Regions from separate parts of the Pseudomonas sp. AC083 genome, predicted to be linked through region 2. Evidence: riboswitches for the same ligand, from Rfam matches in the RefSeq annotation. Region 2 holds a riboswitch; each other region holds the start of a gene.
What was found. Region 2 has a riboswitch for cobalamin ahead of cobW (cobalamin biosynthesis protein CobW). Riboswitches for the same ligand answer to the same signal wherever they lie in the genome.
Positions count from the first base shown of each region.

Region 1: linked by a shared signal. The riboswitch ahead of cobO (cob(I)yrinic acid a,c-diamide adenosyltransferase) and the one ahead of cobW (cobalamin biosynthesis protein CobW) in region 2 are both predicted to bind cobalamin.
Region 3: linked by a shared signal. The riboswitch ahead of AC0IXA_RS05925 (ABC transporter substrate-binding protein) and the one ahead of cobW (cobalamin biosynthesis protein CobW) in region 2 are both predicted to bind cobalamin.

Region 1 covers NZ_CEEDDH010000003.1:16,107-25,686, forward strand. The annotation lists gene AC0IXA_RS06130 (cobyric acid synthase) at 1-584, opposite strand, end outside; gene cobD (threonine-phosphate decarboxylase CobD) at 581-1,573, opposite strand; gene cbiB (adenosylcobinamide-phosphate synthase CbiB) at 1,566-2,474, opposite strand; gene bluB (5,6-dimethylbenzimidazole synthase) at 2,471-3,121, opposite strand; gene AC0IXA_RS06150 (cobyrinate a,c-diamide synthase) at 3,118-4,500, opposite strand; gene cobO (cob(I)yrinic acid a,c-diamide adenosyltransferase) at 4,497-5,108, opposite strand; cobalamin riboswitch at 5,192-5,421, opposite strand; gene AC0IXA_RS06160 (hypothetical protein) at 5,585-6,169, shown strand; gene AC0IXA_RS06165 (PQQ-dependent sugar dehydrogenase) at 6,236-7,549, shown strand; gene AC0IXA_RS06170 (C40 family peptidase) at 7,677-8,213, opposite strand; gene AC0IXA_RS06175 (C40 family peptidase) at 8,429-9,046, opposite strand; gene hda (DnaA regulatory inactivator Hda) at 9,238-9,580, opposite strand, start outside.
Region 2 covers NZ_CEEDDH010000001.1:53,007-62,586, forward strand. The annotation lists gene nfuA (Fe-S biogenesis protein NfuA) at 1-581, shown strand, start outside; gene cobM (precorrin-4 C(11)-methyltransferase) at 698-1,444, opposite strand; gene AC0IXA_RS00190 (cobalamin biosynthesis protein) at 1,523-1,936, opposite strand; gene AC0IXA_RS00195 (CbtA family protein) at 1,933-2,634, opposite strand; gene AC0IXA_RS00200 (CbtB domain-containing protein) at 2,646-2,843, opposite strand; cobalamin riboswitch at 2,967-3,185, opposite strand; cobalamin riboswitch at 3,965-4,176, shown strand; gene cobW (cobalamin biosynthesis protein CobW) at 4,276-5,340, shown strand; gene cobN (cobaltochelatase subunit CobN) at 5,344-9,192, shown strand; gene AC0IXA_RS00215 (magnesium chelatase ATPase subunit I) at 9,423-9,580, shown strand, end outside.
Region 3 covers NZ_CEEDDH010000002.1:599,331-608,910, reverse strand. The annotation lists gene ribBA (bifunctional 3,4-dihydroxy-2-butanone-4-phosphate synthase/GTP cyclohydrolase II) at 1-363, shown strand, start outside; gene AC0IXA_RS05955 (ABC transporter substrate-binding protein) at 721-1,746, shown strand; gene AC0IXA_RS05950 (ABC transporter permease) at 1,743-2,651, shown strand; gene AC0IXA_RS05945 (ABC transporter permease) at 2,658-3,467, shown strand; gene AC0IXA_RS05940 (ABC transporter ATP-binding protein) at 3,485-4,639, shown strand; gene map (type I methionyl aminopeptidase) at 4,767-5,558, opposite strand; gene AC0IXA_RS05930 (ParD-like family protein) at 5,555-5,782, opposite strand; cobalamin riboswitch at 5,903-6,096, shown strand; gene AC0IXA_RS05925 (ABC transporter substrate-binding protein) at 6,236-7,249, shown strand; gene AC0IXA_RS05920 (FecCD family ABC transporter permease) at 7,246-8,262, shown strand; partial or broken gene AC0IXA_RS05915 (ABC transporter ATP-binding protein) at 8,355-9,023, shown strand; gene metE (5-methyltetrahydropteroyltriglutamate--homocysteine S-methyltransferase) at 9,233-9,580, opposite strand, start outside.

The DNA.
Region 1 (9,580 bases), on a different contig from region 2:
TTGATGATGAAGCCTTTGACCCGCGCCTGTTCGCTCGGCGAGAGCAATTCCAGCGTGCCAACCAAATGCGCAAACACGCCGCCGCGATTGATGTCGGCGATCAGCAAAACCGGGCAATCCACCGCTTCGGCAAAGCCCATGTTGGCAATGTCGCCGGCGCGCAGATTGATCTCCGCCGGCGAACCGGCGCCTTCGACCATTACCAGCGGATACGCAGCGCTGAGTCGCTCGTGCGAGGCGAGCACCGCTTGCATCGCGATGGCCTTGTAATCGTGATAGGCGACGGCGTTCATCGTCGTCACCGCGCGGCCATGAATGATCACTTGCGCGCCAGTGTCGCTGTTGGGTTTGAGCAGCACCGGGTTCATGTCGGTGTGCGGCTCGAGACCGGCCGCTTGCGCCTGCACTGCCTGCGCGCGGCCGATCTCGCCGCCGTCAGCGGTGACTGCGCTGTTGAGCGCCATGTTCTGCGGCTTGAACGGCACCACCGCCACGCCCTGGCGGGTGGCCCAGCGGCACAACGCCGTCACCAAAGTGCTTTTGCCGGCATCGGACGTAGTGCCTTGCACCATCAGAGTGGTCATGGGTGGTCCTTGATGAAAGCTTGCAAAGCCTGTTCGAGACGCAGCTCTTGCGCGGCATCGGCCGGCAGGCCGAAACGTACACTGCTGTTGTGGCTGAACAGGCGCAGGAGGATGCCGCGCCGGGCGAGGAATTCGTGCAGCGCTTCGGCGTGCTCGGTGATCAGCCACTGAAACAGCGCGCAGCCACCCTGCGGTGCAAAACCGCAACGGGTCAGCAGCGCCGCCAGCCGTTCGCTCGCTTCGTCGCTGCGAATCCGCTGACGGGTATGGCCCTCGGTGTCTTGCAGGCACGCCGTACCGAGCACTCGCGTCGGCCCGCTCACCGCCCACGGCCCGACCTGTTCGGCGAGCAGTTTGAGCAACTTGCGTTCGGCCAGAACGAAACCGAGGCGCACCCCGGCCAGACCGAAAAACTTACCGAACGAACGCAACACCACCAGCCCGACCTGATGCGCATAGGGCGCCAGGCTCAGTTGCGGCGTGTTGTCCATGAACGCTTCGTCGACCACCAGCCAGCCGCCGCGTTGCGCCAGCCGCGCATGCCAGTCGAGCAGGCGTGCCGGGGTCAGGCTGAGTCCGGTCGGATTGTTCGGATTGACCACCACCAGCACATCAAGACTGTCGAGAAAGAATTCGACTTCCTGCTCGAGCACTTCACGGACGATGTAACCGCTGCGCCGCCAGGCTTCGGCATGCTCGGCATAGCACGGCGACAACACGCCGACCTTGCCGGCCCGGCGCAGACGCGGCAGCAACTGGATGGCCATTTGAGAGCCGGCCACCGGCAACACCTGCGCGGCGCCGTAGTAATCGCAGGCGGCCTGTTCCAGACCGTCGTCGCTTTCCGGCAAGCGCGCCCAGGCGCGTAGCGGGATCTCCGGGATCGGGAACGGCCACGGCGCGAGGCCGCTGGACAGGTCAAGCCAGTCGGCCTCGGCGATCCCGTAATCGAGTGCAGCCTTGCGCAGCCGGCCACCGTGCTCAAGCATAAAATTCCGCCCCCAGGCAAAGCATCAGCAGCCACAACCATACGCCGCGCTGGACCAATTGCCAGCCACGCTCGATGGAATCGGCATCGGCCGGCGCACCTTCGCCCAGTTGCGGGCGCTCATGCAGTTCGCCGTGATAGATCGCCGGGCCACCCAACTCGACGCCCAGCGCACCGGCACCGGCCGCCATCACCGGGCCGGCGTTGGGGCTGTCCCACTGCGGCGCCTGGGTGCGCCAGCATTTGAGCGCGAGGCGGGTTTTGCCCAGTAGCGCGTAGGTCAATGCCACCAGACGCGCAGGAATGTAGTTCAACACGTCGTCGATTTTCGCCGCCGCCCAGCCGAAACGCTCGAAGCGTTCGTTGCGATAACCCCACATCGCATCGAGGGTATTGCTCAAGCGATACAGGACCACGCCCGGCGCGCCGGCGACGACAAACCAGAACAGCGCAGCGAACACCGCATCGCTGCCGTTCTCCAGCACCGATTCGGTGGCGGCACGGGCCACGGCGTTGCTGTCCAGTTCATTGGTCTGGCGGCTGACCAGATAACCGACGCGCTTGCGTGCCTCGTCCAGATCATCGGCGCGCAACGCCGCCGCGACAGGCGCGACATGTTCGCCGAGGCTGCGCATGCCGAGTGCACAATACAACGCGAGAATCTCGACGATCCAGCCGACATAGGGCGCCCAGGAAAATGCTGTGGCGAGCAAGGTCAGCGGCAGTACCGCGATAACCCACGCGGTGACGCCATGACTGCGCCAGCCACGACCGCCGGCGTTGAAGCGTTGCTCGATGCGTCCGGCAAAATTGCCGAACGCCACCAGCGGATGCCAGCGTTTCGGTTCACCGAACAGCGCATCCAGCGCTACTGCGGCGACACTCAGCAACGCCACACTCATTGACTCACTCCCCAATAATTTTCGTACAGCAACTCGTTCAGCGGCCGCGCCTGCGCCCAACCTTCGAGCACCAGCATCGGCGCCGGATAGAACTCCTTTACCGGGCCCAGACACAACACCGCCAGCGGCTTGGCACCGGCCGGCAACTTGAGCAAATCCGCCAAGGCTTGCGGTTCGAACAGCGAGACCCAGCCCATGCCCAGGCCCTCGGCACGGGAGGCCAGCCACAGGTTCTGGATCGCGCAGGACAACGAGGCCATGTCCATTTCCGGCAACGTGCGCCGACCGAAGATGTGCTTTTCGCGATCATCCATCAGCGCCGCGACCAGCACTTCTGCGCAATCGTTGATGCCTTCGACCTTGAGCTGCATGAACTCATCGCTGCGCTCGCCGAGGGCCTCGGCGGTGCGGATGCGTTCCTCTTCCACCAGATCGCGGATCTGCCCGCGCAGAGCACGATCGCTGATGCGGATGAAGCGCCAAGGCTGCATCAGGCCGACGCTCGGCGCTTGATGAGCGGCCTCGAGCAGACGACGCAGCAACTGCGGCTCGACGCTGCCACCGGTGAAGTGGCGCATGTCGCGGCGTTCGGCGATGGCCTTGTAGACCGCTGCGCGTTCGGCTTCGGAGAATGTGTTGTCGGTCATGGCCCTTTCGCGAGCAGGCTCGCTCCCACAGGGTTCAGGTCATCCATTGTGGGAGCGAGCTTGCTCGCGAAGCCGGCCTCACTGTCTGGCGCAAACAATGACGCAATCGCAGTCGGATTCGACGGGAAATAAAAGTGCACGTACGACGCCGTCATCCGCCCCTCGCGATAAACCGCCTCAGCGCCGCGCCCGCCATTGGGACTCAGCCCACGGGCAATCGGCGTCAGCTCGGTTGTAGTCAGCGAATGGTGATACGTATGCCCCCGCAAGGAACCTTCCGGCAGCTCAACCGCCTGCAACGCCAGCGCCGCCAGACGCTTCTGCATCACCGCCTCGCCCTTGAGCAAACCGACCAGCTCAGCACGGGTGCCTTCCACGTCGGTCAGCGAATCCAGCAGATAAAGCATGCCGCCACACTCGGCGAGCAACGGCTTGCCCGCCGCGTGGTGCGCGCGGATTGCTGCAAGCATCGTGGTGTTTTGCGCCAGCGCGACGTGGTGCAGTTCCGGATAACCGCCCGGCAGATACAGGCTGTCCGCCTCGGGCAATCGGGTGTCGCGGATCGGCGAGAAAAATTGCAGTTCGGCGCCCATCGCCCGCAGCAGATCGAGACTGGCGCCATAGGTGAAGGCAAAGGCTTCATCACGGGCGACGGCGATGCGCACACCTTTCAATAAGGGCTCGGCGGCGATGACGTCAGGCGCGGCGAATTCAACGGCGGGGGGCAGCGCGACTTGGCAACTGCTGGCCAGCGCATCGGCGGCCGCGTCGAGACGCAGATCCAGATCATTCAATTCGCTGGCCTGGACCAGACCGAGGTGGCGGCTCGGCAATTCGATGCCGGTCTCGCGGGACAGCGCGCCGTACCAGCGCAGACCTTCGGTGAGGCTGCCTTCGAGCAATTGCGCATGGCGCAAGGTGCCGACGCGGTTGGCCAGCACGCCAGCGAACGGCAAGTCCGGCTGATACTTCGCCAGGCCCAGCGCCAAGGCGCCAAAGGTCTGCGCCATGGCGGTGCCATCGATCACGCCGAGCACCGGCACACCGAAGTGGCGCGCCAGATCAGCGCTGGATGGCGTGCCGTCGAACAGGCCCATCACGCCCTCGATCAGAATCAGATCAGCCTCGGCGGCGGCTTCCCACAACAGCCGACGACTTTCCTGCTCGCCGACCATCCACATGTCCAATTGATAGACCGGCGCACCGCTGGCGCGCTCGAGGATCATCGGATCGAGAAAGTCCGGCCCGCATTTGAACACGCGGACCTTGCGCCCCTGATTGCGATGCAAACGGGCGAGTGCGGCGGTGACGGTGGTCTTGCCCTGACCGGAGGCCGGCGCGGCGATCAACACCGCCGGGCAGTGGCGTGGTTGCTTCAAAGTTCGACGCCTTTCTGCGCTTTGATCCCGGCCTGGAAGGCGTGCTTGAGCATGCCCATCTCGGTGACCGTGTCGCCCATCTCGATCATTTCCGGCTTGGCGCCGCGACCGGTGACCACCACGTGTTGCATCGGCGGACGCGCCTGCAAATCGCTGAGCACCTGATCGAGATCGAGGTAGCCGTGCTTGAGGGCGATGTTCAATTCGTCGAGCACCACCAGACCGATCGAAGGGTCGCGCAACAATTCGCGCGAGACTTCCCAAGCGGCGGTCGCCGCGGCGATGTCGCGCTGACGATCCTGGGTTTCCCAGGTAAAGCCTTCACCCATGACGTGGAAACGCACTTGCTCGGGGAAGCGGCGGAAAAACAATTCTTCGCCGGTGCTGTTGCGGCCCTTGATGAACTGCACCACGCCGCACTGCATGCCGTGGCCCATCGCGCGGGCGAGCATGCCGAACGCCGAGCTGCTCTTGCCTTTGCCGTTGCCGGTCAGCACCAGCACCAAGCCACATTCGTCGGGCGAGTTGGCAATGCGTTCGTCGATCACGGCTTTCTTGCGCTGCATGCGCGCCAGATGGCGCTCGTCACGCTCGGGGGAATCAGTCATGGGGGGAGCTCTCCGTTGAGGCTGGATAACGGCGGGCAGGCACAAGAATAGACGGCAAAAAGCCTGGCATCGCCCACCGTGATGCCGCTGAGATGGATCAGGCCGGTCTCCGGGCTCATGAGCGGCGTTTCGCCGGACTGCGCGCCTTCCCGCTTCTTTCGAGGCAGTGGCTCAAGGCGCAGTTTTCACTCATTTACCGTTGCGGGGGCAGCGCCGGGATCGTCGTGGCTTCGCTTGAAGACCACCCTCACCGGCTTCCCTGTTTCACTCTGTCGACGCGGGGCCACAGAGCACCTGAAACAAGCGGCGAAGGTTAGAGGGTTGGGGGTGGAGCGTCAATTGAAGAGGCGCTTTGCGCGCGAATAACTGCCGCTGCTCAATTGTGCAGCGGCAATCTTGTGCCAGACTGTGACAAGTGATATCAAAGAGCCATGCTTTTTTCCAAAAAGCCCACTACAACAATAAGGATGACGACGATGCAAGGCATGATCATCAGCAACCCGCGCCTGGAATTCCTGCGCCCGTTGCTGGAACGCTGGTTTGACTGTATCGATCGCTACAACACCGTTCGCGGCGACAACGACACGCCATATTGGCACGACGAGAAAGCCAATCTCGGCCTGCTCGCGGCAGCGGCGTGGATGGCTGAAATGGTCACGCTGAACGACACGGCCACGCGCAAACAGAACGAAGAAGGCGAACGCAATGCCCGCGCCGACCTGCTGATTGCCGGCGCCGAAGACCGCGCGTTCATTCAGGCCACGCAACGCTGGCCACGGGTCAACAACCTCAACCTGACCCAGGCCCTGCTCGACATCACCGTTGATGCCAAGCGCATCAGCTACGCCAGCGATCTCAAGCTCGGCTGCCTCTTTGTTGCTCCGCAAAAACCTCAGCACAGCGCCAGCCCCGAAGAATTGCAGGACATGGTCGACGACCTGCAAAAGGAACACACCTGCGCCGTGGCCTGGTATTTCCCCTACGCCTATCGCAAATTGCACAGCGACGCGGGCAACTATCATCCGGGCATCGCCGTGCTGTTCAAGGAAGCCCGCGGTTGAGCAGTTGAACCATCGGGCCTGCGCCCTCCTCTATGTTTAGGAATGCATTCATAGGGAAGATCAGCAATGCGCAAGGCCCAACTCGCTCTTATCATCGCCGTCGCAGGCGGGCTCGCCGCCTGCGGTGAAACCTCCAGCCTGCAAGTCTCCGACGGCACCGGTCCGTCACCGAAACTGCCCGAACCGAACAAGACGCTGATCCCGACAGTGAACATCGCCCCGGCGGTGGGCTGGCCGGACGGCGCGAAACCGACCGCAGCGGCCGGCACCCAGGTCGCGGCGTTTGCCGAAGGCCTCGATCACCCGCGCTGGCTCTATGTGCTGCCCAACGGCGATGTGCTGGTGGCGGAAACCAACGCGCCGCCCAAGCCCGATGACAGCAAAGGCATTCGTGGCTGGGTGATGAAGAAAGTCATGGGCAAGGCCGGCGCCGGCGTGCCCAGCCCGAACCGCATCACCCTGTTGCGTGATGCCGACCACGATGGCGTCGCAGAAACCCGTACGGTGTTCCTGCAGAACCTCAACTCGCCGTTTGGCATGACGCTCGTCGGCAACGATTTGTACGTAGCCGACACCGACCGCCTGCTGCGCTTCAACTACGAGCCGGGCGCCACCGAGATCAAGACCCAACCGATCAAAGTCGTCGACTTGCCTGGCGGCACGCTGAATCACCACTGGACCAAAAACGTCATCGCCAGCAAGGACGGCAACAAGCTCTACGTCACCGTCGGCTCGAACAGTAACGTTGGCGAAAACGGTCTGGATCAGGAAGAAGGCCGCGCGGCGATCTGGGAAGTGGATCGGGCGACCGGCAATCACCGGATCTTCGCCTCGGGCATTCGCAACCCCAACGGCCTCGCCTGGGAACCCACCAGCGGCGCCTTGTGGACAGCGGTCAACGAGCGTGACGAAATCGGCAGCGATCTGGTGCCGGACTACATAACCTCGGTCAAGGACGGCGGCTTCTATGGCTGGCCGTACAGCTACTATGGCCAGCACGTCGATGTGCGGGTCAAACCGCAGAATCCGGATCTGGTAGCCAAGGCCATCGCTCCGGATTACGCGGTCGGTCCGCACACCGCTTCGCTGGGCCTGACCTTCGCCGATGGCAACCGCTTGCCGGCGCAATTCAAGGAAGGCGCATTCATTGGCCAGCACGGCTCGTGGAACCGCAAACCGCACAGCGGCTACAAGGTGATTTTCGTGCCGTTTACTGGCGGCAAGCCGACCGGGCAGCCGGTGGATGTGCTGACCGGTTTCCTCGACAAGGACGAAAACGCGCTGGGCCGCCCAGTGGGCGTGGTGATCGATCAGCAAGGTGGCTTGCTGGTGGCGGATGATGTCGGGAACAAGGTGTGGCGCGTGTCGGCCAGCAAGTAAGTTAAGCGCGAAGCAAAAAATGTGGGAGCGAGCCTGCTCGCGAAAGCGGTGTATTAGTCAAATCATTGTCGACTGACACTCCGCCTTCGCGAGCAGGCTCGCTCCCACAATTAGTTATGCATACGCGCTAGGGGTTATGCGCCAGCTGCCCCGGCTGCAACACCCGCTTGGCGCTCAGATACGCCTTCTGCCAATAGGCCTTCGACAGGCTATCGAGCTTGACCGTGCCACCCGTGGCCGGTGCGTGCACGAAGCGTCCCTCACCGACGTAAATCCCCGCGTGACTGACCTGCGAGCCGCCATTGGTGGCGAAGAAAATCAGGTCGCCGGTCTGCAAGCCTTCCTTGCCGACATTCGGCGCCTGCATGACGATCATTTCGCGGGTCGAGCGTGGCAGCGAAATTCCCGCCGCGTCGCGGTAGACGAAACCGATCAGACCACTGCAATCGAAACCGGAATCTGGCGTGTTGCCGCCCCAGCGGTACGGTGTGCCGACCAGGCCGAGGGCACGGAACAGCACGTCTTCAGCAACGGGGGAAAAAGCCTGGGAAGGAGCGAACACGATCGGCGCGCGAACCACGGGGGCTGGCGGCGGTGTACGGCTGGCGCAGGCGCTGAGCAGCGCGGCGCAAAGGATCAAGGTGAGGCGGGCCGACATCGTCATAAGCAGAACATCCTGATCTGGCTGCGGCTTTCTCTGCCGAATGGACAGAAACAAAACCGCCTGCGTCATCACGCAGGCGGTTTGCCATCAATATAGATTCAGGATTCTAGCGGCTACGCGGCAAACTTCAAGTAAGACTTTAACTTCACCTTGTAAAGTTTAGGTCTACTCCATTGCCGTGCCGTTTTGTCGCCGCGAACGCAGCGACATGCAGTTTACTTGCGAGCGGTGACCACGGTCGGCGCCATGGCGAGTGCGCGCTTGGCTTCGATGAAAGTCTTGCTCCAGTAGCTGTCACCCAGGCTGTCGATGCGAACACCGCCGCTGCGACGACTGCTGGAGTGAATGAACTGGTTGTCACCCAGGTAGATGCCGGCGTGACTGACACGACCGCGACGACCATTGGTGGCGAAGAACAGCAGATCACCCGGCTCAAGGTTGCTGCGCGAAACCAGCGGCGCATCAACGTTGATCATTTCGCGAGTCGAGCGCGGCAGGTTCATGCCCGCCTCTTCGCGGAACAGGTAACCGATGAAACCGCTGCAATCGAAGCCGGCTTCAGAGGTACCGCCGAAACGGTAACGGGTACCGATCAGGGACATGCCGCGTTCGAGGATGCTGTCAGCCAGTACAGGAAGCTGATATGGCTTGCTGCCGTTGAACTGGTTGAGTTCTTTTTCGGTGTCCAGCTCTTCCTGATAAATAACGGAAGACTGGGCGGTAGCAGAATTCTTGACCTGTTGCGGCGGCTCTTGAACCGGAGAATGAGCAGCACAACCGAATAACAGGGTAACGAGTGCGAGAGGCACGAGGGGTGCGAAGCGCTTTAGCATGGGCACGACCGTGGCTGATAGTTGTAAAGAAGCCGAGACTATGCCCGCTATCGTCCTCATTTGCAAATTCAATCGAACTTTATGTGACTTCCCGGTTTCGCGTTTACATCTAAGCGCGTAACTCGTCTGGCCGGGGGATCGGGGCAGGGACGCGGGTTTTCTGGCGCCTGAAAGCTGGCAAAAGCCCACTACTACCAGCCAAGAGTTTCCTTGAGGAAGGGAATGGTCAGCTTGCGTTGCGCTTGCAGGGACGCCTGATCAAGCTGCTCGAGGAGATCGAACAGCGCGCTCATGCTCCGCGTGCCGCGAGTGAGAATAAAGTGCCCAACCTCATCGGTCAGGTGCAGACCGCGACGGGATGCGCGCAATTGCAACGCACGCAGTTTGTCTTCATCGGAGAGCGGGCGCATCTGGAAGATCAGCGCCAGGGTCAGACGGGATTTCAGGTCAGCCAGCTTCACAGGCAATTCGCGCGGTGAAGTGGACGCGGCAATCAGCAGGCGCCGGCCGCTGTCACGCAGACGGTTGAACAGA
Region 2 (9,580 bases):
CCGCTATTACCATTACCGACGCCGCCCATGATTACCTGGCCGATCTGCTCTCCAAGCAGAACACCCCGGGCATCGGCATCCGTGTCTTCATCACCCAGCCTGGCACCCAGTACGCCGAAACCTGCATTGCCTACTGCAAGCCGGGCGAAGAGAAGCCTGAAGATACCGCGCTGGGGCTGAAAAGCTTCACCGCTTACATCGATTCCTTCAGCGAAGCGTTTCTTGACGACGCCGTTGTCGACTATGCCACCGACCGTATGGGCGGCCAGCTGACCATCAAGGCGCCAAATGCCAAGGTGCCGATGGTCAATGCCGACAGCCCGGTCAACGAGCGCATCAACTACTACCTGCAAACCGAAATCAACCCGGGGCTGGCCAGCCACGGCGGTCAGGTCAGCCTGATCGATGTGGTCGAGGACGGCATCGCTGTGTTGCAGTTTGGTGGCGGTTGCCAGGGCTGCGGCCAGGCCGACGTGACCTTGAAGGAAGGCATCGAGCGCACTCTGCTCGAGCGCATCCCGGAGCTCAAGGGCGTTCGCGACGTGACCGACCACACGCAGAAAGAAAACGCCTACTACTAAGGCGTTCGCTGCGAACATGAAAAACGGCGCCCCGTGAGCGCCGTTTTTTTATGCCTGTGGTTCGATCGTGCCCACGCTCTGCGTGGGTACGCAGCCCGGGACGCTCCGCGTTCCACTCACGGTCGATACAGATGCGCATGCCCGGCGCGATACAACGAAGACTCGCTAAACACCTCACTGCCCAGCACCCGCCCGACCAGAATCAACGCCGTGCGCCGAAACGCTTTGGCCTCGACCTTTGCGGCAATGTCCGCCAATGTTCCCACCACCCAATCCTGATCCGGCCACGTTGCCCGGTGAATCACCGCAATCGGGCAATCCGCACCGTAATGCGGCAACAGTTCAAGCAGTATCTTTTGCAGATGATTGACCCCCAGATGAATCGCCATGGTCGCGCCATGTTGCGCCAGACTGGCCAGTTCCTCGCCGGCCGGCATCGCGGTCTTGTCGGCGTAACGGGTCAGAATCACGCTTTGCGAGATATCCGGCAGAGTGAGCTCGGCGCCCAGCAGCGCTGCGCATGCTGCCGTCGCGGTCACGCCCGGAATGATCTCGAAAGGAATGTTCAGCTCACGCAAGTAGCGGATCTGCTCACCGATCGCGCCGTACAGACCTGGATCCCCCGAATGCACACGGGCAACATCCTGGCCTTTAGCATGGGCAGTTTTGATCAGATCGATGATTTGTTCCAGATGCAGTTCAGCGCTGTTGGCCACGATTTCGGCCTGATGACCTTCCAGCACCGCTGCGGGTACCAGCGAACCGGCATAAATGATCACCGGGCAGTTGCGAATCAGCCGTTGGCCTTTGACGGTAATGAGTTCCGGGTCGCCGGGGCCGGCGCCGATGAAGTAGACGGTCATCGTTGAATCCTTGTGAAGAAGCGCAGCCGCACCTCAGATGAAGTGTGCTCATGATCAATGGCGGGGATTATCGGGATTTTACCCGGCGCCGGCCAACGCCAGCGTGGCCTGCGCATATTTCAGCCGGGGAATCAGCAGTTTCACCGGAGCCTGAATCAGTTGCTCGGCCAGCGCCAGCGCGGCGCTTTCCGCCACGCCGTAGCAGCCGGTGCGCTCAAAGGCGATCTGCGATTGATGACTGAGGCGCTGTTGATAGGGCGCCAACTCGGCACTGTTGAAATACTGCAGGGGCAGGTTCAATTGTGTGGCCAGTTCCAGCAACCCCGGTTCGTGGCGCTTGAGGTCGATACTCGCCAAAGCCTTGACCGCTCGCAGCTCGATGCGGTGCGCCTGCAACGCTTGATCGAGTAATGCACGCAACGTACTGGCCGGGCAGCCGCGCTGGCAGCCGAGGCCGACCACGAGGGTCGGCGCTGCGCGGTCATCGGTCATGCCTGATATGGACCTGCGCTTTTACGGCGGAACAACCATGCACTGATCAAGCCCAAGGCCAGCCAGAACGCGACGTTGGTCAGCTGCGAAGCGATTTTGAACTGGGTTTCCAGTGCCTCTGGGGCAAGCATCGAATGCACCTGCGGTTGCGGCGCGCCGATCACATGCGGCACGGCGAGAATCGCCACACCGAGAAGCTTCATCAGCCAGTGACGACTGAAGGCGATCAGTGCCAGGCCGACGGCGGTCGAAGCGGCGGTGCCGATCCACCAGATCTGCCGCGAAGCCAGATCGGCAGCCGCAGTGCCCGGCAATTCAGGTGGCAGGCCCAAGGTCGGCGCGAGTACGAACGTCGCGTAACCGGCCAGACCCCAGAGCAGCCCTTGCGAGGTTTTGGTTGGCGCGCGCAAGGTGTACAGGCCGGCGAGCATCAGGGCGAAACCCACCGCCACCACCAGATTACCGCCAGTGGTCGAGACCACGCGCTGCCAGCCGTCTTCCGGCTCCCAGGCTTCGCCATCATGGCTGTGGGCGGCGGTGCCGGCGGCGTGTTCGTGAACTTGCGCGACCGGTTCGGATTTCTCGAAGGTTTCGGCCTGCAGAATCAGTGGCGATACCCAGAAACTCTGCAGCAGGGTCAGCAGCAGGGCGGCCAGCAAGCCGGTGAAGCCTGCGGTTTGCGCGATACGCTTGATCATCTCGGCAAGCCTCAGTGGCACGGGAACGCGGCGCTGTGGCGGGTATCGTGAGCGGCGTTGTGCACCGCTTCGATGTGCGAGAAGCCGGCGAACCAGACCAGACTGGCACCGAGGATCGAGGCGAAGAGGGCGGCGGCCACGCGTTGGCCGAGTGTGGTGCTGCTGGAGATGTGGTCAGTGTGGCTGACGGTATTGCTGATGATCGACATAGCGCTTCCCTCTGAAATGTCAGCGGGTAAACAGAGCGCATGAAAATCCCTGCGAGCCGGGCACGCAGGGATTTCGAACAGCGCCCGCCCACCGCGGGTTTGTTTGTGGTCAGCGGCGCTTGCGCGCGCTGGGTGTTGCGGGCCGGTCTCCGGGCTCGCGAGGGGTTGGCACGAGGCCGACCTGCAAGCATCACCTTCCCATGCCGGGGCACAGTGGATCTGACGCATCGCTCGCTTACCGTTGCGGGGGCAGCACCGGACTGACATGGCTTTGAGTAAAGCACATGATTCACCGGTTTCCCGTTTCACCCTGTGAAGGGCACCCGTAACAAGGTGGGCAGGAGAACATGGGTTTGGGTTTTTAGTCAATTTCCGGGGAGTTTTCGGTGCTGCGGTGGGGGTGTTTTTCTGATGTTTTTGTGTGTATATCCGTTGCTGCGGGTGTTGCTGATTACGGTTTCGCCCTTACGGCGAGGCACTTTTTCCAAACGCCGAAAAAGTACCCAAAAAGGCTTGCTCCTACGTTCGGCCCTCGCAGGCTCGGGTTCCTTCGCTGCGGAACTGATCCGGGAGCAGCGGCTCCGGTTTGCTTCGCTGCACCTCCTTCCGCTGTGTACGACTGCGTCGTACGGTCGCTGCGCTCCCACGCCCGGATCAATCCCTCCGCTCAGCCTTCCGACTTCGCCGGTGGATCAAGATCAAGAGCACTCGAGCTTGCGCTCATTGTTGAGTGGGGCGGCTTCGCCGCGGGCAGCTGCGCTGCTTTGCTTTTGCTTTTGTGGGAGCGAGCCTGCTCGCGAAGGCGGCCTGACAGCCGACCTGTTCTTGAAGTGGTACCCAATCCAACTGTAGGAGCCGCCGAAGGCTGCGATCTTTTGATCTGGCTTTTGCTTTTGCTGTTGCTTTTGATCTTTTGCCCCTCCGTAACGAAGGTACCCCGAGCTCCAGCGAGCGGGCCGTACGCCGGGGCAAAGCCTTTTGGTTCCTTTTTGCTGGGCCGGCACTCCGGCGTTTGAAAAAGGGACTCGCTGTAAGAGCGAAACCATAAGAAGCCGTTACCGCAGCAACGGATATACCCCAGTTTCAGACTCACCGACCATTGACCCATGACGGACCCATGCGTAGCCTTGCGCTTTCGAGGTTCTTCGGCACTCGCCGAAGCTAAGAAGGGAACGCGGTCAAAGCCGCGGCTGCCCCCGCAACTGTGAACGGTGATGTTCGTTGCCACGCCACTGCCAGCTCAACCGATGAGCCAGCGGGAAGGCGCAATGGACGCCAGGCCCAGCGCCTGAACGCCGTCAGCCAGGAGACCTGCCTCGTCACAGATTCTCACTACAACCGGGCGGGGTGATCCGGTGGCGAATGCTTCCGGCGTGCATGCGCGCTGCCGGTTCTCGTCCCGTATGCCCGCCGCTTGCCAAAGGGCATACCGATGAAAACACTGGCCAAACTCCCCGTCACCATCGTCACCGGTTTCCTCGGTTCAGGCAAAACCACGCTGCTGCGACACATGCTCGATAACGCTCAGGGCCGGCGCATCGCGGTGATCGTCAACGAGTTTGGCGAGCTCGGCATCGACGGTGAAATCCTCAAGCAATGCACCATCGGCTGCACCGAAGAAGAGGCCAGCGGCCGTGTTTACGAACTGGCCAACGGCTGCCTGTGCTGCACGGTGCAGGAAGAATTCTTCCCGGTAATGCGCGAACTGGTTGCCCGTCGCGGCGATCTCGACCACATCCTTATTGAAACCTCGGGCCTGGCCCTGCCAAAACCGCTGGTGCAGGCCTTCCAGTGGCCGGAAATCCGTAGCGCCTGCACCGTTGATGCGGTGATCACCGTGGTCGACAGCCCGGCCGTCGCTGCTGGCACCTTCGCAGCGTTCCCGGATCAGGTCGATGCCCAGCGCAAACTCGATCCGAACCTTGATCACGAGTCGCCGCTGCACGAATTGTTCGCCGATCAACTGGCCAGTGCTGACCTGGTCATCCTCAACAAGGCCGACCAGACCAGCGCGGAAGATCTGGCTCGGGTGCGCGCTGAAGTCGCCGAAGAGCTGCCGCCAGCGGTAAAAATCATCGAAGCCAGCAATGGCCGCCTGCCGCTCGACGTGCTGATCGGCCTCGGTGCCGGCTCCGAGGAGCACATCGACAGCCGCCACAGTCACCACGATCACCACCATGACGGTGATGACGACGATCACGATCACGACGCGTTCGATTCGATCTCAATCGAACTGCCGCAAGCCGATGAAAGCCTGCTGCTCGACGCGCTGACGCAACTGGTGGTGCAGCACGGCATTCTGCGCGTGAAAGGCTTCGCGGCGATTCCGAACAAGCCGATGCGCCTGTTGATTCAGGGTGTGGGCACGCGTTTTGACAAGCATTTCGACCGTCAGTGGGGCGCCGAAGAAGCGCGCGTCACGCGTCTGGTGCTGATCGGCCAGGAACTCGATGCCGCACAACTCGAAGCGCAATTGCGCGCTGCGCTCAGCGTTTAAGCCATGCACCTGCTCAGGACCCAGCCCGGCGGATTCGTCTCGGACGACAACATTGCCGATCTCGGACAAACCCCCGCCGAGCTGGTGATCCTGTGCAGCGGCGATTCCAGCCTGGCGCTGCTTGCCGAGGCTGCGCAGCAATTGCCCGATAACTATCCGAGCTTGCGTCTGGCCAACCCGATGCAGGTGCAGAATCATGCCTCGGTCGATCTGTATGTCGACGAAGTGCTGCGCCACGCCAAGGTCATTCTGATCTCACTGCACGGCGGCATCGCCTATTGGCGCTACGGTGTCGAGCGGCTGGTCGAGTTGTCCGAACGCGGCGTGCAACTGATTCTGGTGCCCGGCGACGACCGCCCGGACCCCGAGCTCAGTGACTTGAGCACGGTCAGCGCCGAAGTACGCGATCGACTCTGGCAATTTCTGCGTCAGGGCGGCATGGGCAATGCACTGGATTTCTTCCGTTGCCTGGGCCACCAATGGTTCGCCCGCGATTACCCGTGGAACGAGCCGCAAACCCTGCCGCGCACGGCGATTTATCAACCACAGAAAAACAGCGCTGCCCTGAGCGACTGGCAAGCCGAATGGCTGCCCGGTCAACCGGTGGCGGCGCTGTTGTTCTATCGCTCGCATTTGCAAGCGGCGAACACGGCGTTCATCGATGTGTTCTGCCAGCGCTTACAGGCAGCCGGGCTCAGTCCGCTGCCGATCGCGGTGGCCAGTCTGAAAGAACCCGGTTGCTTGTCGGTGGTCGAGGATTGGCTGGATGAAGTCGAGGCGGGGGTGATTATCAACACCACCGGTTTTGCCCAATCGAGTCCCGAAGCACCGCATCTGCGCCCGTTTCGCCGCAACATCCCGGTAATTCAAGCGATCTGCGCCCAGGACAACGAGCCCGGCTGGCGCGACAGCGAACAGGGCCTCGGGCCGCGTGATCTGGCGATGCACATTGCTTTGCCAGAGCTTGACGGGCGCATCATCAGCCGACCGATCAGCTTCAAGGATCTGGCCTGGCGCAGCGAGCGCAGCCAGTCCGATGTGGTCTGCTACCGCGCCCAGCCCGAACGCATGGATTTCGTCGCCGAACTGGCGCGGCGCTGGGTAGCTTTGGCACGCGTGCCGAACGGCGAAAAACGCATCGCGCTGATCCTCGCCAACTACCCGACCCGTGACGGCCGCATCGGCAATGGCGTCGGCCTCGATACGCCGGCGGCGGCGCTGAACATCCTCCGCGCATTGCGTGCCGAAGGTTATCCGATCACGGCCGAGTTGCCCGACAGCGGCACCGAACTGATCCAGCAACTGCTCGGCGGCGTCAGCAACGACCTCGACAGTCTCGACTTGCGCCCGTGCCAGCAGAGCCTGGCGATGGACGATTACCTGGCAATGTTCAATGCGTTGCCGGAAGCGAATCGCGCCGCGGTACTCGAGCGTTGGGGATCGCCACACAACGATCCGATGTGTCGCGACGGTCGCTTGATGATCGCCGGTCTGCGTTTCGGTCTGACCTTTGTCGGCATCCAGCCCGCCCGCGGTTATCAGGTCGATCCGAGCGCGGTGTACCACGACCCGGATCTGGTTCCGCCGCACGGTTATCTAGCGTTCTATTTCTGGTTGCGCAACACCTACGGCGCTCACGGCGTGATCCACGTCGGCAAGCATGGCAATCTCGAATGGTTGCCGGGCAAAGGCGTCGGCCTTTCGGAGAATTGCTGGCCGGACGCGCTGCTCGGGCCGCTGCCGAATATCTATCCGTTTATCGTCAACGATCCGGGCGAGGGCGCTCAGGCCAAACGCCGCACGCAGGCGGTGATCATCGACCACCTGATGCCGCCACTGACCCGCGCCGAAACCTACGGGCCGCTGCGCAATCTGGAGCTGCTCGCCGACGAATATTACGAGGCGCAACTGCTCGATCCGCGCCGTGCCCGCGAGTTGCAACGCGACATTCTGCAACTGGTGCGGGACACGCAGATCGACAGGGAACTGCAACTGGATGCAGCGCTGGACAGCGACGCCGATGCGGCGATCTGGTTGCCGCGTCTGGACACTTATCTGTGCGACCTGAAGGAATCGCAGATTCGCGATGGGTTGCACATTTTTGGCGAATCGCCGAGCGGGCGCTTGCGTATCGACACCTTGCTGGCGTTGCTGCGCATCCCGCGCGGTGACGGCAAGGGCGCGCAGTCGAGTCTGCTGCGAGCACTGGCCAACGCGTTTGATCTCGGTTTTGATCCGCTGGATTGCGCCTTGGCCGATCCTTGGAACGGCCCGCGTCCGACCGAGTTGCAGACCATCAGCGAAGAAGTCTGGCGCACCGCCGGCGACACCCGCGAGCGCCTCGAATTGTTTGCCGCAGACTTGATCTCCCAAACACTGAACGTGCCCTGTGGGAGCGAGCCTGCTCGCGAAAGCGGTGTGTCAGTAAAAGAACAGCTGTCTGACCCGACGCCTTCGCGAGCAGGCTCGCTCCCACAAGGGTCGGGTTGGGCTGAGGTTAATTCGATAATCGAGCATCTGCGCGAAGTCGTCGCCCCACGGCTCGATGCTTGTGGCCCGGCCGAAATGCGCGGGCTGCTCGACGCCCTCAGCGGTCGTTTCGTCCCTGCCGGCCCCAGCGGTGCTCCGAGCCGTGGCCGTCTCGACGTGCTGCCGACCGGGCGCAACTTCTATTCGGTGGACGTGCGCAATCTGCCGACCACCACCGCGTGGCGCATCGGATTCCAGTCGGCAACGCTGATTCTTGAGCGACACCTGCAGGATCACGGCGATCACTTGCGCCAGCTCGGCTTGTCCGTGTGGGGCACCGCAACCATGCGCACCGGCGGCGACGACATCGCTCAGGCCATGGCGTTGATGGGCGTGCGTCCGGTCTGGGCCACGGGCAGTCAGCGTGTGGATGATTTCGAGATTCTGCCGCTGAGTCTGCTCGATCGTCCGCGGGTCGACGTGACATTGCGGGTTTCGGGGTTTTTCCGTGATGCGTTTGCCAATCTCATCCGCCTGTTCGACGCCGCCGTGCAAGCGGTGGCCGCGCTGGACGAGCCGGACGACCTGAATCCGCTGGCCGCTAAAGTGCGTGCCGAACGCGAGGCGCTGTTGCAGTCGGGCGTCGATGAAGACACCGCGCGGCGTCAGGCCGGGTGGCGCATCTTCGGCGCGAAACCGGGGGCGTATGGCGCCGGGGTGCAAGGCGCAATCGACGGGCGTTTGTGGCAGAGCCGCGAAGATCTCGCCGAGGTTTACCTGAACTGGGGCGCCTACGCTTACGGCGGCGCCGACGAGGGCACGGCTGCCCGCGCGCAATTCAGCCAGCGTCTGAGCCAGGTACAGGCAGTTCTGCAAAACCAGGACAACCGCGAGCATGACTTGCTCGATTCCAACGATTACTACCAGTTCCAGGGCGGCATGCTCGCGGCGGTGGAGACTCTGCGTGGCGAAGCGGCGGCCAGCTATCACGGCGATCACAGCCAGCCGGATTTGCCGAAGATTCGTACCCTGAAGGAAGAGTTGAACCGTGTGGTGCGCTCGCGCGCGGCGAATCCGAAGTGGATCGACGGAATCAAGCGTCACGGCTACAAAGGCGCGTTCGAACTGGCGGCGACGGTTGATAATCTGTTCGCCTTCGATGCGACTACGCAGTTGATCGATGACCATCAATATGCGTTGCTGGCGGAGGCATATTTGCTTGATCCGGCGACCCGGGATTTTGTTCGTGAACATAATCCCCATGCGTTGCGCGACATGACCGAACGCATGCTCGAAGCGCAGCAGCGCGGGATGTGGCAGGAGCCTGGGGCTTATAAAGAGGCGCTGGAGAATTTGCTGTTGGATGTCGAGGAAGATATGTAGCCGCTAAAAAGCTACCCTCACCCCAGCCCTCTCCCGGAGGGAGAGGGAGAGGGAGCCGATTTGTGTTGGTTTTGAGGCCTGAGTTCAAATCGATAATTCAGGTCGGCGCAACTTTCAAGAACACCCGGATCAGTTCCCTCTCCCTCTGGGAGAGGGTTAGGGTGAGGGCCACCCAACTGACACCCCACTAAAACTCAAGCACACCAAAGACCACGAAAGGGAAAACCCAAATGACCGACACCCCGCATTTCCCACTCTCCGCCGTGGTCGGCGCCGATGACTTGAAGCTCGCCCTGTGCCTGACCGCCATCGACCCGAAAATCGGCGGCGTACTCATCGAAGGTCCGCGCGGCATGGCCAAGTCGACGCTGGCCCGGGGCCTGGCAGA
Region 3 (9,580 bases), on a different contig from region 2:
CTGGTGCGCGTGCACGTGATCGATCCGCTACGCGATCTGGTCGGCGCCGAGTACAGCGGGCCAACGAACTGGACGCTGTGGGCGGCGCTGCAACGGGTCGCGGCAGAAGGTCATGGGGTTGTGGTGGTGCTGGCCAATCATGAGTCGTCGCAGGCGTTGCTCGAACGCGTGCCGCAGTTGACTCAGCCGCCACGGCAGTTCAGCCGCTCGCAGTCGCGGATCTATTCCGAGGTCGGCACCGGGGCGCAGATTCTGCAGAACCTCGGGGTGGGCAAGCTGCGCCACCTTGGCCCGCCGCTGAAGTATGCGGGGTTGACCGGGTATGACCTTGAGGTGGTTGAGAGCATTCCGTTCACTGAATAAGCCTGCTATCGATAATCCCCTGTGGCGAGGGGATTTATCCCCGTCGGGCTGCGAAGCGGCCCCGATTCCTGCCAACGCGATCCGCCAGAAATATCGCATGTCCCGCTTTCAGGGCTGCTCCGCAGCCCAACGGGGATAAATCCCCTCGCCACAGTTTCATTCGCTACACATTTGGATGAAGGCCGGAAAAACAGATCCGCCAGATAACCGGTAAGGCAAAGTGCTTGCACAAAGTTTGGAATACCATAATATGATATTCCATAGACCGGACGAACCAAAAAACCGTCCAGCTACTGCTCCCGACAGGCGGGCAACAACGCAAGGCCCGCTCAAAAACACAACAATGAGGGCGTGAACATGGTGTTGAACAAAGCTGCAACCGCGATCTTTTTCGCGGGACTGCTCAGCGTTACCGGCCAGGCTGCAATGGCTGCCGAAAGCGTGAATTTTGTCAGCTGGGGCGGTAGCACCCAGGATGCGCAGAAACAGGCCTGGGCCGATCCGTTCAGCAAGGCCAGCGGCATCACCGTCGTCCAGGACGGCCCCACCGACTACGGCAAACTCAAAGCCATGGTCGAGAGCGGCAACGTGCAGTGGGACGTAGTCGATGTCGAAGCCGACTTCGCTCTGCGCGCCGCTGCCGAAGGCCTGCTCGAACCCCTCGATTTCAAAGTGATCCAGCGCGACAGGATCGACCCGCGCTTTGTCAGCGATCACGGCGTCGGTTCGTTCTTCTTCTCCTTTGTCCTCGGCTACAACGAAGGCAAGCTCGGCGCCAACAAGCCGCAGGACTGGAGCGCGCTGTTCGACACCAAGACCTACCCCGGCAAACGCGCCCTGTACAAATGGCCAAGCCCCGGCGTGCTCGAACTGGCGCTGCTGGCCGACGGCGTTGCGGCTGACAAGCTCTACCCGCTGGATCTGGATCGCGCCTTCAAGAAACTCGACACCATCAAGAAAGACATCGTCTGGTGGGGCGGCGGCGCGCAGTCGCAGCAACTGCTGGCGTCCGGCGAAGCGAGCATGGGCCAGTTCTGGAATGGCCGTGTGCACGCCTTGCAGGAAGACGGCGCACCGGTCGGCGTGAGTTGGAAGCAGAACCTGGTCATGGCCGACATTCTGGTCATCCCCAAAGGCTCGAAAAACAAAGATGCGGCGATGAAGTTCCTCGCCAATGCCAGCAGCGCCAAAGGCCAGGCCGACTTCTCCAACCTGACCGCCTACGCGCCGGTCAACCTCGACAGTGTGGAGCGTCTGGATTCGACGCTGGCCCCCAACCTGCCGACGGCTTACGCCAAGGATCAGATCACCCTTGATTTCGCTTACTGGGCCAAGAACGGTCCGGCTATCGCGACACGGTGGAACGAATGGCTGGTCAAATGAAAATCGCGGCCACTGCGCCTCGTCCTTCCACTGCCACCGGGAGCGCCGCCGGCGCTGCCGGTTCGGCTTTCAAGCAACGCTGGCGCGGCGCCGGCAACCTCGCTCCGGCGCTGCTGTTCCTCGGCCTGTTCTTTCTGGCGCCGTTGATTGGCCTGCTGTTGCGCGGCGTGCTCGAACCTGTGCCGGGTCTCGGCAACTACGAACAACTGTTCGCCAACTCGGCCTATGCGCGGGTGCTGCTCAACACCTTTTCGGTGGCCGGGCTGGTGACGCTGTTCAGCCTGCTGCTGGGCTTTCCGCTGGCCTGGGCGATCACCCTGGTGCCGCGCGGTTGGGGGCGCTGGATCCTCAATATCGTGTTGCTGTCGATGTGGACCAGCCTGCTCGCCCGCACCTATTCGTGGCTGGTGTTGCTGCAAGCCTCGGGGGTAATCAACAAGGCGCTGATGGCGATGGGCATCATCGATCAACCGCTGGAGATGGTGCACAACCTCACGGGCGTGGTGATCGGCATGAGCTACATCATGATCCCGTTCATCGTGCTGCCGTTGCAGGCAACCATGCAGGCCATCGACCCGATGATCCTGCAGGCCGGCTCGATCTGCGGCGCCAGTCCGTGGACCAACTTCTTCCGGGTGTTCCTGCCGCTGTGCCGGCCGGGCCTGGCGTCCGGCGGTTTGATGGTGTTCGTGATGTCGCTCGGTTACTACGTCACCCCCGCTTTGCTGGGCGGGGCACAGAACATGATGCTGCCGGAGTTCATCATTCAGCAGGTGCAATCGTTCCTCAACTGGGGCCTGGCCAGTGCCGGCGCCGCGTTGCTGATCGCAATCACCCTGGTGCTGTTCTACTTCTACCTGAAGCTTCAACCGGAATCCCCGGTTGGCGCCAGTAACGCGAGGTAAGCCGACATGCTCCTGACCCCCAATGCCATGAGCCGGCGCATGCGTTTCGGCCTCTACGCCACGACTGGGCTGATCGGTCTGTTCCTGCTGTTGCCGATCGTGTTCATCGTGCTGCTGTCGTTCGGCTCCTCGCAGTGGCTGGTGTTCCCGCCACCGGGCTGGACGCTGAAATGGTACGGCCAGTTTTTCTCCAACCCCGACTGGATGAACGCCGCTGCCGCCAGCCTCAAGGTTGCCGTGCTGACCACGATCTGCGCCGTGGCCCTCGGTTTGCCGACCGCGTTTGCGCTGGTGCGAGGGCGCTTTCCCGGCCGCGAGATGCTCTACGGCCTGTTCACCCTGCCGATGATCGTGCCGCTGGTGATCATCGCCGTGGCGGTGTACGCGCTGTTTCTCAAGCTCGGCTATACCGGGACCATGTTCGCCTTCGTCGTCAGCCATGTGATCGTCGCGCTGCCGTTCACCATCATCTCGATCATCAACTCGCTGAAGCTGTTCGATCAGTCGATTGAAGACGCGGCGGTGATCTGCGGTGCCTCGCGCTTGCAAGCGGTGTTCAAGGTGACATTCCCGGCGATCCGCCCGGGGATGGTCGCCGGCGCCCTCTTCGCCTTCCTCGTTTCATGGGACGAAGTGGTGCTCAGCGTGATGATGGCAAGCCCGACTCTGCAAACCCTTCCCGTGAAAATGTGGACCACCCTGCGCCAAGACCTGACCCCGGTGATCGCCGTCGCTTCGACGCTGCTGATCGGCCTGTCGGTATTGGTCATGGTGATCGCCGCCGCGCTGCGCCGGCGCAACGAAATCAGCGCCTGAGCGCCCAGGAGTACGACATGAGTGCCGTGATCAAAGACGCATCCCAGCAGAGCGACAAACCCCTGGTCAGCCTGCGCAACCTGAACAAGCACTACGGCGATTTTGCTGCCGTCGATAACATCTCGCTGGACATCAAGGACGGCGAATTCCTGACCTTTCTCGGCTCCAGCGGCTCGGGCAAGAGTACGACGCTGTCGATGCTCGCCGGGTTCGAAACACCGAGCAGCGGCGAGATCCTCGTCAACGGCCAGTCGCTGGTCAACGTGCCGCCGCACAAGCGCGACATCGGCATGGTCTTCCAGCGCTATTCGCTGTTCCCGCATCTGTCGGTGCGCGACAACATCGCCTTCCCTTTGGCGATCCGTAAACTGGCTGCCGCCGAGCGTGAAAAACGCGTCGATGCGATGTTGAAGCTGGTGCAGCTCGAACAGTTCGCCCATCGCCGCCCTTCGCAACTGTCCGGCGGTCAGCAACAACGTGTCGCCATCGCCAGGGCACTGGTTTACGAGCCACGCATCCTGCTGATGGACGAACCGCTGGGCGCGCTGGACAAGAAGCTGCGCGAGGACTTGCAGGATGAACTGCGCCAGCTGCACCGGCGCCTGGGTATCACCATCGTTTACGTGACCCACGACCAGGAAGAAGCCATGCGGCTGTCGCAACGCATCGCGATTTTCAGCCACGGCAAAATCGTTGGTCTGGGCAGTGGTTACGACCTTTACCAGAATCCGCCGAATGCCTTTGTCGCGTCGTTTCTGGGCAATTCGAACTTCCTCAAGCTCAAGGCGCAAGGCAATGCGGCAGCGAGTTTCGAGGGGCAGTTGTTGTCGATTCGGCTGACGTCCGGGTTGCACACTGATCAGGATGTGCTGCTGATGGTGCGTCCGGAAAAGGCCTTGGCGCTGAGCACGCAGCAGGCGCTGGATGAGCCGCTGGCGGCGGGTTGGAATGAGGTATCGGCGAATGTTGTGGAGGTGCTGTTTCTCGGTGAGAGCCAGACGTGCAGCGTGGTCACTGCGGGCGGGACGTCGATGACGGTGAAAGCGCTGTCGGCGGCAGGCATGCCGCTCAAGGCCGGCGATCCGGTCCGGGTGCGCTGGGCGACGGCGGATGCTTGTGTTTACACCGAATGGACCGAGAGCGATTTGAACAAGGCTGCCGGTGCTCACTAGATTTCCAATCCACTGAAATCCCCCTGTGGGAGCGAGCCTGCTCGCGAATGCGCTGTGTCACTCAACATTAATGGTGACTGACACAACCTTTTCGCGAGCAGGCTCGCTCCCACAGGTTCGGGATTGTTCAATTGATCGGGGAATACCCTTCAATCTGATCCGGCCACGCCGTCAGCACTTCAAACCCGTTTTCCGTCACCGCGACCATATGCTCCCACTGCGCCGACAAGGAGCCATCCTTGGTCAGCACGGTCCAGCCGTCTGGCATGTTCTTCACATGGCGTTTGCCGGCATTGAGCATCGGTTCCACGGTGAAAATCATCCCGGCCTTGAGCTTCAGCCCTTGATTGGGAAAGCCGTAATGCAGGATTTGCGGTTCGTCGTGATAGACCTTGCCGATGCCATGGCCGCAGTACTCGCGCACCACGCTGAAGCCCTCCGCCTCCGCCAGGCTCTGGATCGCATGACCGATATCGCCCAGCGTTGCGCCCGGTTTCACTGCGCGAATGCCCGCGCACATCGCGTCGTAAGTGGTCTTGATCAGGTGCTGCGCTTCAGGAGTCGCCTCGCCCACCACATACATGCGGCTGGTATCACCGAACCAGCCATCCTTGATCACGGCGATGTCGAGATTGACGATGTCGCCATCCTTCAATGGCGTGCCCGATGGAATCCCGTGACACACCACGTCGTTGACCGACGCGCAGACGGTTTTCGGAAAGCCGTGATAACCGACGTTGGCCGGCACGGCTTTCTGCACATTGACGATGTAATCGTTGCACAACCGGTCCAGCTCATCGGTGGTCACCCCGGCCTTCACATGCGGCACCAGCATTGCCAGCACTTCAGCGGCGAGTTTGCCGGCGGCGCGGGATTTTTCGATGTCGGCCGGCGTGTTGATCTTGATCTGGTTTCTCATGCGCTGACGGCTTCCTGAGTCAGTTGTTGCAGATCCAGTCCGCCGTTCTGTTCGGCGCGGATCAGCAGGCGGCAAATGGCGCTGTGGTCGAGGTTGGGATGCAGCTCGGCGAGCATGCCGATGCGCATCCAGTGCTCGGCCTGCGCGTTGATCGAGCGGCTGAGGGCGTTGCTGGAGATGCGCAGGTTCTCGTGCATGTCCTCTGAAATTTTTACGATGCCCATATTTGTATCCGATACGAAATGTATATGGATCGTATATTAATCAGTGCATACGGCCGATTGCAATGGCGACGACAAAATCGACGCTGTGGCAGATTCGCCTCCCCCTCCACCGCGCAAATCGACTACCATGCCGCCGCCGGTTTCCACACGGAATTAATAGGGAATCCGAAATGCTTGCACAGCATCAATCGGAACTGCCCCCGCAACTGTAGGTGCCGAGCCTGCTCCTCGACTGCCACTGGGTGAATCCCGGGAAGGCCGGAGCGTGGCGATGACGCATCAGTCAGGAGACCTGCCGGCACAGTGACTGACTAACCGGCGGGGTGTCCGGGAAGGACATCGTGCCGTGCGCATTTTCCCTGTGCCGGCCTTGCGCAGTTTCCACGACCGCGCCCGAGGTGTGTTTCCAACCGTACCCGCCTGCTCCCGTACGGTTCTCCTGGAGACTGCCCCATGCTGCTGCCCCGCGTTGCCACCCTGCTCACCGCTTTGAGCCTTTGCGCCCTGGCGCAAGCGACGCCGACTGCGTATCCGCTGACCGTGGAGAACTGCGGCAGCAGCCTGACCTTTCAGCACGCGCCCGCGCGCACGGTGACCATCGGCCAGGCCGGTACGGAAATGCTTTATGCCTTGGGCCTGGGCGACAAAGTCGTCGGCACCTCGTTGTGGTTCAACGACGTGCTGGGCACATACAAAGCGCAGAACGACAGGATCGAGCGCCTCGCCGACAACGAGCCGAGTTTCGAAGCGGTGATCGCCAAACGCCCGGAACTGGTAGCCGTCGAGCTGGAATGGATGGTCGGCCCGCAAGGCGCGGTCGGCACCCGCGAGCAGTTTCATGAACTGAAGATTCCTACCTATCTGCTGCCCTCCGACTGCGAAGCCAAGGACAACCTCGTCGGCTCGGACGGCACGCGGCTGGCGCCGTTTCGCATCGACAGCATCTACAAAGCCGTGAGCCAGCTCGCAGCGATTTTCGATGTGCAGGCGCGTGGCGAGCAGCTCAATGACCAGCTCAAAGCCAGCCTCGCGCAGTCGATCGCCACGGCGAAAAAGCAGCAGCGCAAAGACGTCAGCGCCCTGGTGTGGTTCTCCAGCGCCGAGATGGACATCGAGCCTTTCGTGGCCGGGCACAAAGGCGTTCCCGATTTCATGCTCAGCACCCTCGGCGTGCGCAACGTGGTCGAGTCGGATGAAGAATGGCCGACCGTCGGCTGGGAAACCATCGCCAAGGCCAACCCGACATTTCTGGTGATCGCGCGCATGGATCGTCGACGTTTCCCGGCGGACGACTATCAGAAAAAACTCGCCTTCCTGCGCAGTGATCCGGTGACGCGCAACATGGACGCGGTCAAGCACAACCGCATCATCATCCTTGACGCCATGGCCATGCAGGCCAGCCTGCGCACCTTCGACGGCCTCGCACAACTGGCCAGCGCCATCAACGGCTACGACCTGTCGCCATGAGCAGACGCCTGATCCGTTTGCTGCTGGTGCTGTTGACGCTGTCGGTCGCGCTGATTGGCGGCGTGGCCATTGGCGAGACTTCGATCGAGCCGAGCGTAGTGTTGCAGGTGCTGGCCAACAAGCTGTGGGGCGCCGGTTATGTGCTCGACCCGATCGACGAAGGCATCGTCTGGAACTATCGCCTGACCCGCGCGCTGGTCGCGGCGGCCTGCGGCGCCGGTCTGGCGACCTGTGGCGTAATCCTGCAGTCGCTGCTGCGCAATCCGCTGGCCGATCCGTATCTGCTGGGTATTTCTGCTGGCGCCTCGACTGGCGCGGTGATGGTCGCCCTGCTTGGCGTCGGCGCCGGGGCGATTTCATTGTCGGTCGGTGCCTTTGCCGGCGCGGTGACGGCGTTCGTACTGGTGATCCTGTTGGCGCGGGTCAGCGGCTCGGCCAGCGGCACCGGGCAGATCATTCTGGCCGGGATTGCCGGCTCGCAACTGTTCAACGCCCTCACCGCTTTTCTGATCACCCGCTCCGCCAGCTCCGAACAAGCGCGCGGGATCATGTTCTGGCTGCTCGGCAATCTCGGCGGCGTGCGCTGGCCGTCGGTGTGGCTGGCGGTCCCAGTGGCCTTGCTCGGGCTGGTCGTTTGTCTGTGGCACCGCCGGGCGCTGGATGCGTTCACCTTTGGCGCGGACTCGGCAGCCTCCCTCGGCATTGCCGTGCGCCGAGTGCAGATCCTGCTGATCGGCTGCGCCGCGCTGGTGACGGCGGTGATGGTGTCGATTGTCGGCTCGATCGGCTTTGTCGGTCTGGTGATTCCCCATGCCGCGCGGTTGTTGCTCGGCACGGGGCATGCGCGTCTGTTGCCCGCCAGTGCGCTGGGCGGTGCGGTGTTTCTGATTGCCGCCGATGTGCTGTCGCGCACCCTGATCAAGGGTCAGGTGATCCCGGTCGGCGTGATCACTGCGCTGGTCGGCGCACCGGTGTTCGCGCTGATTCTGGTGGGCCGGAGATCGGCGCGATGAACACGGTTTTAAGTTGTGCGGGTGTGGGCTTCAAAGTGCGCGGTGCCGAGTTGCTCAATGGTGTCAGTCTCGATGTTCAGCGCGGCGAGACCCTGGGCATTGTCGGGCCGAACGGTTCGGGGAAATCCACGCTGCTGAAACTGCTCGCCGGCCTGCGCGAACCGAGCGCGGGCCATGTGCAGCTCGGCGGTCAGGCGCTGGGCAAAATGTCGCGGCGCAGCATCGCGCAGACGCTCGCGGTGGTTGAGCAACAGGCCGATACCGACGATGGCATTCGCGTGTTCGACGCGGTGGCGCTGGGGCGCACGCCGTGGTTGTCGGCGCTGCAACCGTGGTCGCCGGCCGATGACGCCATCGTCGAGCAAGCGCTGGTCGACGTCGACGCCGTGCACCTGCGCAACCGCCTCTGGCGCAGCCTCTCCGGTGGCGAACGCCAGCGCGTGCACATCGCCCGCGCACTGGCCCAGCGCCCGCAGATCCTGCTGCTCGACGAGCCGGCCAACCACCTCGATATCCAGCATCAGTTGAGCATTCTGCAAGTGGTGCGCGCACTGCCGGTGACGACGTTGATCGCCCTGCACGATCTCAATCAGGCGCTCAAGTGCGATCGCCTGGCGGTGTTGGAGCGCGGGCGTCTGGTGGCATTGGGCGAGCCGCTGCACGTGCTGACGCCGGAGCGGTTACAGACGACTTTCGGCGTCAGGGCGCACTATCTGACGGACCCGTTCGATGGTGCACCGATATTGCGTTTCCTTGCCTGATGCATGTGTAGCTGACACACCGCTTTCGCGAGCAGGCTCGCTCCCACAAAGGATTTGTGTGTTGCCGTGAATGACAGGGGGAACGCGAATTCTGTGGGAGCGAGCTTGCTCGCGAAAGCGTCAGGTCATCCAACATGGTGTCGACTGACACACCGCTTTCGCGAGCAGGCTCGCTCCCACAGGGTTATGTATTCCAGGGCGGTAATGGGTCAGGCCCACTCTTTGCGCAGTTGCCGCGCGGCGCTGACCATGTGCACCAGCGCCGCTTCGGTCTCTGGCCAGCCTCGGGTTTTCAGCCCGCAATCCGGATTGACCCACAGCCGCTCAACCGGAATACGCTGCGCCGCCTTGCGCAGCAAGCCAACCATTTCCGACACATCGGGAATCCGTGGCGAGTGAATATCGTAGACGCCCGGGCCGATGTCATTCGGGTAGGCGAACGCTTCAAACGCTTCGAGCAGTTCCATGTCCGACCGTGAGGTTTCGATGGTGATGACATCGGCGTCCATCGCCGCGATCGACTCGATCACATCGTTGAATTCGCTGTAGCACATGTG